DNA from 3 places in the Streptomyces sp. NPDC107538 genome. Region 3 is predicted to be linked to each of the others. Evidence: riboswitches for the same ligand, from Rfam matches in the RefSeq annotation. Region 3 holds a riboswitch; each other region holds the start of a gene.
The links. A riboswitch is a leader RNA that binds a small molecule or an ion and turns the genes downstream of it on or off. The one in region 3 is predicted to bind cobalamin.

Region 1: another riboswitch for cobalamin. It lies ahead of ACZ7MG_RS25090 (ABC transporter substrate-binding protein); the one in region 3 lies ahead of ACZ7MG_RS38505 (cobalamin biosynthesis protein).
Region 2: another riboswitch for cobalamin. It lies ahead of ACZ7MG_RS06810 (ribonucleoside-diphosphate reductase subunit alpha); the one in region 3 lies ahead of ACZ7MG_RS38505 (cobalamin biosynthesis protein).

What each region holds. Positions count from the first base shown of each region.
Region 1 is NZ_JBVKAY010000007.1:82,025-85,288, forward strand. Features, by position in the region: gene ACZ7MG_RS25085 (FecCD family ABC transporter permease) at 1-203, opposite strand, end outside; gene ACZ7MG_RS25090 (ABC transporter substrate-binding protein) at 200-1,261, opposite strand; cobalamin riboswitch at 1,330-1,536, opposite strand; gene ACZ7MG_RS25095 (RidA family protein) at 1,534-1,953, opposite strand; gene ACZ7MG_RS25100 (DUF6215 domain-containing protein) at 2,092-2,757, opposite strand; gene ACZ7MG_RS25105 (Gfo/Idh/MocA family protein) at 3,074-3,264, shown strand, end outside.
Region 2 is NZ_JBVKAY010000002.1:210,037-213,300, reverse strand. Features, by position in the region: gene ACZ7MG_RS06810 (ribonucleoside-diphosphate reductase subunit alpha) at 1-1,295, opposite strand, end outside; cobalamin riboswitch at 1,419-1,554, opposite strand; gene ACZ7MG_RS06805 (GNAT family N-acetyltransferase) at 1,618-2,124, opposite strand; gene ACZ7MG_RS06800 (nucleoside hydrolase) at 2,253-3,242, opposite strand.
Region 3 is NZ_JBVKAY010000018.1:80,453-83,716, forward strand. Features, by position in the region: gene ACZ7MG_RS38500 (cobyric acid synthase) at 1-467, opposite strand, end outside; gene ACZ7MG_RS38505 (cobalamin biosynthesis protein) at 464-1,423, opposite strand; cobalamin riboswitch at 1,531-1,682, opposite strand; gene ACZ7MG_RS38510 (hypothetical protein) at 1,886-2,197, shown strand; gene ACZ7MG_RS38515 (hypothetical protein) at 2,288-2,509, opposite strand; gene ACZ7MG_RS38520 (inorganic phosphate transporter) at 2,539-3,264, opposite strand, start outside.

The sequences.
Region 1 (3,264 bases), on a different contig from region 3:
ACCGTGGACCAGACGTCGACCACACCGATGTCCGCCGGTCCGATGGTGATCGCCACGGCCACGGAGAGCGCCAGTGCCACGAGCCCGGCCACCCACGCCACCGATCGCCGCACCACCCGCACGACGAACGGCGCCCCCGCCCCGGCCCTATTAACCGCCCCCGCCCTGGCCTCCGCCCCCGCATCGACCTCCGCCCCCGTCATCCCGCGAGGCCGTACGCGCGGAGCGCCGCCGCCACCTTCTCCACGCCCTCGACGGTGCGGACGGTCGGGTTCATCGCCTGCCCGGACAGCAACACGTACCGCTTCTTCTTCACCGCCGTCATGTTCCTGGTGACGGGATCGGACTCCAGGAACTCGATCTTCTTCGCCGCCGTCTCCGCCGTCTGCTGCTTGCGGACCAGATCGCCGATGACGAGGACATCGGGGTCGCGGTCGGCGACGGTCTCCCAGTTGACCTGGGGCCACTCCTCGTCGGTGTCGTCGAAGACGTTCTTCGCGCCCAGTTCACGGGTGATGACACCGGGGGCACCGCAGCAGCCCGCGAGGTACGGGGACTGGGCGTTGGCGAACCAGTACATGACGGTCACGCCCTCGGCGTCCAGGCCCGTGGTCGCCTTCTCCACCCGGGACCTCAGCTCGGCCACCAGCTTCTCGCCGCGCTCCTCGACCCCGAAGATCCGCGCCAGATCGCGGACCTCGCCGTAGACCGCGTCCATCGTCAGCGGCTCGGTGCGGACGCCGTCGCCGTCTCCGCTGTTGTCCTTGCCGACGCAGTCGGAGGGCGAGAGATAGGTGGGGACGCCGAGCTTCTCGAACTCCGCCCGGGTCGCCACCCCGCCCTTGCCGAGGGTGGAGGCGAACGAGGAGACGACGAGGTCGGGTTCGGCGTCCAGGACCTTCTCGAAGGAGGGCGCGTTGTCGGCGAGCCTCGGCACCTTCGCGTCGGCCTTCTCCAGGGCCTTCGGCAGCGGGTCGGTCCAGGTGGCGGTGCCCGCCATGCGGTCGGCGAGGCCGAGGGAGAGCAGGATCTCGGTGGTGCCCTGGTTGAGGGAGACGGCACGCTGGGGCGGGCTGTCCACCCGGACCCGCTCACCGCAGTTGTCGAGGGTGACCGGATGACCGGCGGACTCGCCCGCGGCCGCCCCCGAGGCGGCGGACCCGGCGGACCCGTCGGACCCGGAGCCCCCGCAGCCGGTCAGCAGCAGCGAACCGGCGGCCAGGAAGAGGACGGCATGACGGACAGGACGTGCGAGCGGCACGGGACTTCCTTCGGCGTCGAGGGCTCATGCGCGAAGCCCGGTCGTACGGAGCTGTCCCGGGCACCCCTCGGCGCCGGGGACCGCCAGCAGGTCTTCGGACTCGGGGTCACCCGGACGGGACGCCTTCCCGGACCGCGATCGTGACCGCCGTCCAGTGGCCGTTGCCCCGCCCGTCACCCTCACCGCTGCGCGTCAGCTCCGGATTCCCACCGGATTCCCTGACCCGTACGCCCACTTGCGCGCACACGAGTTCGACTGGCGTCGGCAAGCTATCACAGGCCCTCTCCGTCGACGACCGCCGTGGCCTCGATCTCCACCAGGTGTTCGGGGATGTCGAGGGAGGCGACGCCGAGGAGGGTGACCGGTGGGGTCGCGGTCACACCGAGCTTGGTGGCCGCCCGGGAGATGCCCTCCAGGAGGGTGGGCATCTTGTCGGGGCTCCAGTCGACGACGTGGACGTTGAGTTTCGCCACGTCGTCGAAGGAGGCGCCGGCCCCGGCCAGTGCGGTGCCGACGTTCAGGTAGCACCGCTCGACCTGCGCGGCCAGATCGCCCTCGCCGACGGTGACGCCGTCGGCGTCCCAGGAGACCTGTCCGGCGACGAAGACCAGCTTCGTGCCGGTCGCGACCGCCACCTGCCGGTACACGTCGATCTTCGGCAGTCCGTCGGGGTTCAGAAGGGTGATGGACATGTCGTACGCCTCCTCGTCATGAGCGCCCGAGGGGCTCATGTGCTCTCTCGTGGTTACCCGGTAACCGTAGGAGAGTGGCCGCTGACGTGGAAGAACGCACTTTTCGGTGCCTGGGTTACCGCACGGTGACCCAGCAGTTCAGGCGGCGGGTTTCCACCCCGGGATCGTCGGCAGGACCTTCTCGGCGACACGGAACAGGGCCGCGTCGTCGGGGATCTGGGAGTCCTGGCGGTAGATGACGAGCTCGAAGGTGCTGCCGCTGTCCTCGGGGTCGGTCGCGACCAGCAGACGGCGGGCGACGCCTCCGGGGCCGGACTGGGGGTCACTGCCGTCGAGCCCGAAGGAGATGGCGATGGTCTGCCCCGAGTACAGGGCCGCCTTGTGCCCGAGGACCGTCCTGGTCTCGGCGCCGGCGCCCAGATAGCCGACCGACTCGGCGACCGGGAGGTCCTCGTACGACGCCGACAGCTCCACGGTGTAGGTGTCCAGCTTGACGGTCGCCTCCGGGGTGACGGTCTTCGTGCCGTCGGCCCAGGTGGACTTGCTGTCGCTGCCCGACGCGGTCACCGCCTGCTCGGTCGGTGTGCCGAGGAGTCCCGGCAGGTCGGAACGGTTCAGCGCGGTGCACAGCCGCGCACCGGAGATCTTGCCCCGCGCCGCCGGCGAGGCGTCGTCCGAGGCCGAGCAGGTCGCCGGTCCCAAGGGCTCCTGCGTCCCGTCGAGGAGGTCCCCCAGAAACCACAGGGTGCCCAGGATCATTCCGACGGTCGCCACCGCCGAGAACACCTGGGCCCCGGTGCTCATTTCCTTCCTGGGCCCGGATCCCGCGCCTGCCCCTGCGCCCGCCCCCGTGCCTGCCCCCGCGCCCGCCCCTGACCCTGCCGGCGAACCCGCAGCGGACCCCGTGAAATCGTCGACCATGCCCCCGTGCCCCCACGTTGATGTGCACACGCCTCACGCGCGCCGGGGGAGCCTAACCGGTGACCGTCACGCGGGGAAACGGAATTCCGCCGAGCCGTGGATGGGCATGATGGCCCGGTGGCCCGGCGCCACGAGACGGCCGACCGCCTGCCGGGCCCCCTCGTCGTCGGCCACGAAGGGCACGAAAGGACGGAACGGTATGACTGAGCACGGCTCCCTCGGTGTCGCCGTCATCGGCACCGGCCGGATGGGCGCCGACCATGTGCGCCGGATCGCCGAGGTGATCAGCGGAGCCCATGTGGCCGCCGTCGTCGACCTGGACACCGACCGGGCCGAGGCGATCGCCGCCGGTGTCGAGGGCTGCGCGGCCTACGGCGACCCGGCCGAGGC
Region 2 (3,264 bases), on a different contig from region 3:
AAGGTCATCCAGCCGTTGCCGGTCTGCGCGAGGGTGCGCATCATGCGGCCGTACAGATCACGGGCCGAAATGGTCTTCCTCGCCAGGCCGTCCGCCTCCGCCTTGCGGTACGCGGCCTCGAACTCCTCGCCCCACAGGTCCACCAGCTCGGGCGCGTCGGCCGGGGAGAACAGCGACCACTGCTCGTCGGCGTTCACCCGGCGCATGAACTCGTCCGGGATCCAGTGCGCCAGGTTCAGGTTGTGCGTACGCCGGGCGTCCTCACCCGTGTTGTCGCGCAGCTCCAGGAACTCCTCGATGTCGGAGTGCCAGGTCTCCAGGTAGACCGCGGCCGCGCCCTTGCGCCGGCCGCCCTGGTTCACGGCGGCGACCGAGGCGTCCAGCGTCTTCAGGAACGGCACGATGCCGTTGGAGTGCCCGTTGGTGCCCCGGATCAGCGAACCGCGTGAGCGGATGCGGGAGTACGACAGACCGATGCCGCCGGCGTGCTTCGAGAGACGGGCCACCTGGTGGTAGCGGTCGTAGATGGAGTCCAGCTCGTCCAGCGGGGAGTCGAGGAGGTAGCAGGACGACATCTGGGGGTGGCGCGTACCGGAGTTGAAGAGCGTGGGGGAGGAGGGGAGGTAGTCGAGGCGGCTCATGAGGCGGTAGAGCGCGGCGACCTCGTCCAGCGCACGGATGCCGGCTTCCGCGTCGGCCCCGGTGTCCTCGGCGAGGCCGGCGGCGACGCGCAACATGAAGTGCTGGGGTGTCTCGACGACCTTGCGGGTGAGGGGGTGCCGGAGGAGGTAGCGGCTGTGCAGCGTGCGCAGCCCGAAGTAGCCGAAGCGGTCGTCGCCCGCCGGGTCGAGCAGGGCGTCCAGACGCCCGGCGTGGACCCGGGTGAACTCCGCCGTGCGATCGGCGACGAGGCCCTCCCGGTGGCCCACCGCGATGGACTCGGTGAACGTCGTGACACCTTGCGAGGCGGCCTCGGCGCGGATGCCGATGGCCAGCAGCCGGGCGGCCAGCTTCGAGTAGGCGGGGTCCTCGGAGATGAGGCCCGCGGCCGCCTCCGTGGCCAGCTCGCGCAACTCCGACTCGTCGGCCCGCGCCGACCGGCCGCGCAGGGCGGCGGCGGCGACCCGGCCGGGGTCGGCGTCGGGGAGGTCGGCGGTCAGCTCGGTCAGGGTCCGCAGCAACGCGGTACCGGGACCGTCGGTCTCCGTCGCCGGGGTGGCGGAAGCCAGGTCGGCTGAAACCGGGTCGGCTGAAACCGGTTCGGCTGAAACCGGTTCGGCTGGCGCGATGGTCACGTGGGGCTCTCCCTCGCTCGGCAAGGGGCCTTGCGGAGGGCAGGCGGCTGCACACGAGCGCACGGGGGCGTCGCGTCCACCGGCCCATTCCACGAGGCCCGGACGTCAGGCACCCGGACCGGACGGCCGGGCGCGCTGTCGGCAGGTGTTCGGACTGAACAGGCGCGTGCGAAAGGACGGAAACGCACGCGAGTACACCGTTGCGGGACAGTTCCGGATTCGCACCGGATTCCCCTGCGGCGACAGCGAGCATGAGCATACATCTAGTGCCGGGGCGCGGTGTCACCCCCACATGTTGTGTCGCGATCGACTTCGCAGGGTGTCAGAACGTCAACTCATAGGTGATCAGCGTGAGGTCGGGATGGTCGGGGAGAGGGTTCCAGTCGCGCTCCGGTGTGCGGGTGAAGCCCAGGCGTTCGTAGATGCGATGCGCCGCGTGCATGCGCTGCTGGCTCGACAACACGAGACGTGCACAGCCCTCCACGGCTCGGGCGCGCTCCACGCAGGCCCGCACGAGGGACTCGCCGACGCCCCGCCCGCGCGCTTCCGCGGCCACCGCGAGCATCCGTATCTCGGCCTCTCCCGGACGGGCGATGTCGGCCATGGGGCCGCCCGCCGGGACGAAGGTCACCCCGCCGAGCACCCGGTCGTCCGCCACGGCCACGAGCACGTCTGCCGCGGCGGCTCGCTTCGCCACGTCCCGCAGCTCACCGAGGTACGCGTCGCTCTCCCCGAAGTCCAGCAGTCCGTCGCCGAGGTAGGCCTGTGCGGTGATCTCGCCGAGGCCGGCGTACTCGTCGGGAAGTGCCCGCCTGATCGTGATGTCCATGCGTCGCAGTTTGCACGAGTGGGGGCTCTGCGCGTCTCGGGTTATCCACAGGGGCCGTCGTTCATCCGACGATCGGACCGGACGGGACCGGGTCGGGCTGGGCCCTGGCTGGGCTGGATCGGGCCGGGTCAGGTCGCCGCCGGCCATCGCGGCAGCGTCGTCACGAAATCCCTGCTGAAGTCGCGGGTGCCCGGGCCCAGGGCGACCCGGCCGGTGGCGCGGAGGCGGGCGGTCAGGGCGGGGGACTCGGAGTAGTAGACGCGCCGGGCGGCGGCCGGGACGAACACGGTCTGGCCGCGCGTGAGTTCGCTTCCGCACTCCACGACGACGGCCCCGTCGGCTGCCTCGACGAACGCCTCGTCACCGCAGACCCCCACGGCCAGCGGATCGTGCAGCGGACAGGTGCCGTCGCCGCCGTGGCGGGAGTAGGCGTCCATGTAGGTGCGCATCAGCCGGGCGGCGAGGGCCGTGCCCGGGCCCGCGGCCTCCAGCGCGGCGAGGTCGGCGGGGCGGAACAGCCAGCGGTGCGAGGCGTCCAGATCGACCATGGTGAACGGGATGCCCGAGGAGAGCACCACCTCGGCGGCGTCCGGGTCGGCCCAGATGTTGAACTCGGCGACGGGTGTGAAGTTGCCCGGGACCTGGGCTGCGCCGCCCATGAACACGAACTTGCGGACGCGGCGGGCGAAGTCGGGGTCCTCCAGCAGGGCGATCGCCACGTTCGTGAGGGGGCCCGTGGCGCACACGGTCAGCTCGCCCTCGTGTTCCCGGGAGAGCCGGAGCAGGGCCTGCGCGGACGACTCCGTGGGGTGCGGGGCCGTCGAGTCGGGGAGGGTCTCGTGGCCCAGGCCCGCCGGGCCGTGGAAGGCGGAGGCCTCGCGGTAGGGGAGGCGGGAGAGGGGGCGGCCGGCGCCTCGGTGGACCGGGACGTCGGTGTCGATGCGGAGGGCTCTCGCCAGGGCGCGGGCGTTGGCGTACGTCCCCTCGGCGGGGAGGTTGCCCCCGACCGAGGTGTACGCCTTGAGGTCCCACAGGCCGGTGCCGAGGAGGTACTGGAGGGCTACGGCGTCGTCGATACCGGGGTCGCTGTCGAGGACGATCGGGGCGCGAGCGGTCACCGGGCCAGCGTAGTCGGGGGTG
Region 3 (3,264 bases):
TTGCGGGCGATCCCCATGTTGACGATGTCGGTGCGCCGGAGATTGATCTCGGCGGGCGAACCGGCCCCCTCACAGATCACCGCGTCATACGTGCCCCGCAACTCGGCGAGACACTCCAACACGGTCCCGAGCAGCCGCTGTTGCCGCCCCCCGTGATAGCCGCGCGCACTCATCTCGCCCACGGGCTTCCCGAGCAGCACGACCTGGCTGCTGCGCTCGCCCCCGGGCTTCAGCAGTACCGGGTTCATCAGCGCGCTGGGCTCCACCCGGCAGGCCTGCGCCTGCATGGCCTGGGCCCGCCCGATCTCGGCGCCCTCCTTCGTCACGAAGGAGTTCAGCGACATGTTCTGCGCCTTGAACGGCGCGACCTTCACCCCCTGCCGCACCAGCCACCGGCAGATCCCGGCGGTGACCACACTCTTCCCCGCGTCGGAGGTGGTCCCGGCGACCAACAGCCCACCGCTCATCCCTGACTCCCCAACCGCCTCAAGACCCGTCCCCGCAGCACCGAGGCCCCCGCACCGACCCCGAGCGCCAGCCACCCGACCCGCCGGGACAGCCGAACGGCCCGCTCGATGTCCTCCACGGCGACCGCCCGCCCCTCCCCATTCAGCACGGGCCGATGCTCGACCCGCCCCCCGTACGACAACGTGCCCCCCAGACGCACTCCGAGCGCCCCCGCGAACGACGCCTCCACCGGCCCCGCGTTGGGACTCGGATGCTTCCCCGCGTCGGCCCGCCAGGCCCGTACGGCTCCCCGGGCGTCCCCACCGGAGGCCGCGGCCAGCACGGCCGTCAGCCGGGCACCCGGCCACCCCGCGACATCGTCCAGCCGCGCGGAGGCCCAGCCGTAGCGCCGGTACCGCTCCGACCGATGCCCGACCATGGCGTCCAGCGTGTTGACGGCCCGGAACCCCACGAGTCCCGGCACCCCGCCCACGGCCCCCCACACGAGCGCCCCCACCACCGCGTCGGACGTGTTCTCGGCGACGGACTCCACGACGGCCCGCGCGATCCCGTCCGCGTCCAGCGCCTGGGGATCCCGCCCGCACAGATGGGGCAACCGCGCCCGCGCGCCCTCGACATCACCCGTTTCGAGGGACCGTCCGACGGCCCGCGCCTCCCGCCCGAGCGAGGTCCCCCCGACGACGGCCCAGGTGGCGGCGGCGGTCAACGCGACGGAGGCCGCGCGCGACGGCCGTACGGCAGCGGCGGCTACGGCGCCCAGCGCCACGGCGCCGCCCGCGCACACCGCGGTGTGCAGCGCGCCCCACCCACGGTGGTCCCGCCACAACACCCGCTCCACGGCACCGGCGGCCCGCCCGAACGCGGCGACCGGATGCCCCCGGCGCGGATCGCCGAGCAGCAGATCACCGAGGAGTCCAGCGGCGGCGCCGTACGCGAAGACGCGATCGGCACGCACCGGTTCAGCCGTTCACGGGGTCGGGCAGGGACCGGGCACGGGGCTTCGACGGGCAGCCGCGCAGGGCGCACATGGCGTTGTGTCCTCACTCAGGGTGTCCACGCCCTGGTTCGACGAGACCGACGGCGAGAGTTCCTGGCTCCCGGGAGGCACTTCGACCTGCTTCCCGGTGACAGTGGCGGGACCGCGCCGGACTCGCACCGGCTTCCTCTTCTGCCGTCGTACATGGCCCCGGCAGTCCACCACGCCCCTTCGAGACCCGTCAACTTGCTGTTGACCTGCGACGCAACGGTGTGCCGAGCCCCACACCGCCGGTCGTGACGGGTGGGGGTCAGGAGCACCGGGAATCGTGACGCGCTGCTCGTCTTCCGCTACGCGGTGTGCTGTGGTTGTCTGGCGGGGCTTGTGGACCCGGGAGCGGGCGGATCGTGAAGATCCGCTCGGGGGACGGGAGGTGCACACATGGAAGAGCGAGCGAGGGAGACCGCCTCGGCGTGCCTGCGGCAGCCGGGTCTCTGGCGGGAACGGGTGACGGCGGCCGCTCCACTGGCGCTGTTCTGCTCCGTGATGGGCGTGCTGTCCGTCGGAGTGGGCGCCCTGGCCGCGCTGTTGGTGCCGGGCGGTGAGGTGCGTGCCCTGGTCTGGCTGGTGGTGACCGTGCTCGGCGCCGCCGGAGCCGGCCTGTGGTGGGGGCTGACCCCCGTCACGGAACGGCTCCGGGTTCTTAACCGGGCGCTGGGGGTGGCGCGGCCCCGAAGGCCGCACCACCGCTGACCAGCACTGACCACCGTGACGGGGTCGTGGGTTCTCCGGTCTCCCGTTTCCGGTCTCCGGTCTCCGGTCTCCCGTCTCGGGTTTCCGGTCTCAGGTCATGATCAGGGAGATGCCGTACGCCACCGCCGCCGCGCACAGTGCGAAGCACGCGTACGCCCCGGTGGTCGCGAGGGCCACCGAGTCGCCCCGGGTCGACGCCTGTTCCCGCTTGGAGAGGCCGACGATGCCCAGGGTGAAGAGGCCGACGAGGGCCACGGTGACCACGAGGCTGACTCCGAAGACGGAGCCGAGGGCTGCCCAGTCGATGTGCATGGTGGTGATCTTCCTCAGGGTCGCGGGGCTCAGACGGCGGGCGTCGGCGCGGACGAGTTCGCCGAGGCCGTCGTCTCGGCGGCGGGGGCGGGTGCCGGGATGGTCGCCGACAGGTCCTCGGCCACGGTGCCGGCCACCGGCGGCGTCACGGCGGCGATGGCCGTGGTCACCACCCCGGGCGGCTCCTCGGTGTCGTTGACGTTCGTGTGGTCGACGACCTCACGGCGCGAGACCATCCAGATCGCGGCACTGGAGGCCACGAGGAAGACCGCGACGACGGCCGTGCCCCAGCTGCCGAACGACGTGACCCACTCGGCGAGCGCCGCGACCAGCGCGGCGGCCGGCAGGGTCAGCCCCCACGCCACGAACATCCGGGTCGCGGTGGACCAGCGGACCACCCCGCCCTTGCGGCCGAGGCCCGCGCCCATCACGGCACCGGAGACCGAGTGCGTGGTGGAGAGCGAGAAACCGAGGTGCGAGGAGGCCAGGATGACCGTCGCCGCACTGGTCTGGGCGGCGAAGCCCTGCTGCGGCTGAAGGTCGGTCAGGCCCTTGCCCATGGTGCGGATGATGCGCCAGCCGCCCAGGTAGGTGCCGAGGGCGATGGCGGCGCCGGCGGAGACGATGACCCACACCGGCGGGTCGGAGTCGGGCGCGAGGGCGCCGCCGGCCACCAGGGCGAGGGTGATGATGCCCATCGTCTTCTGGGCGTCGTTGGTGCCGTGGGCCAGCGAGACCAGACCGGCGGAGGCGAT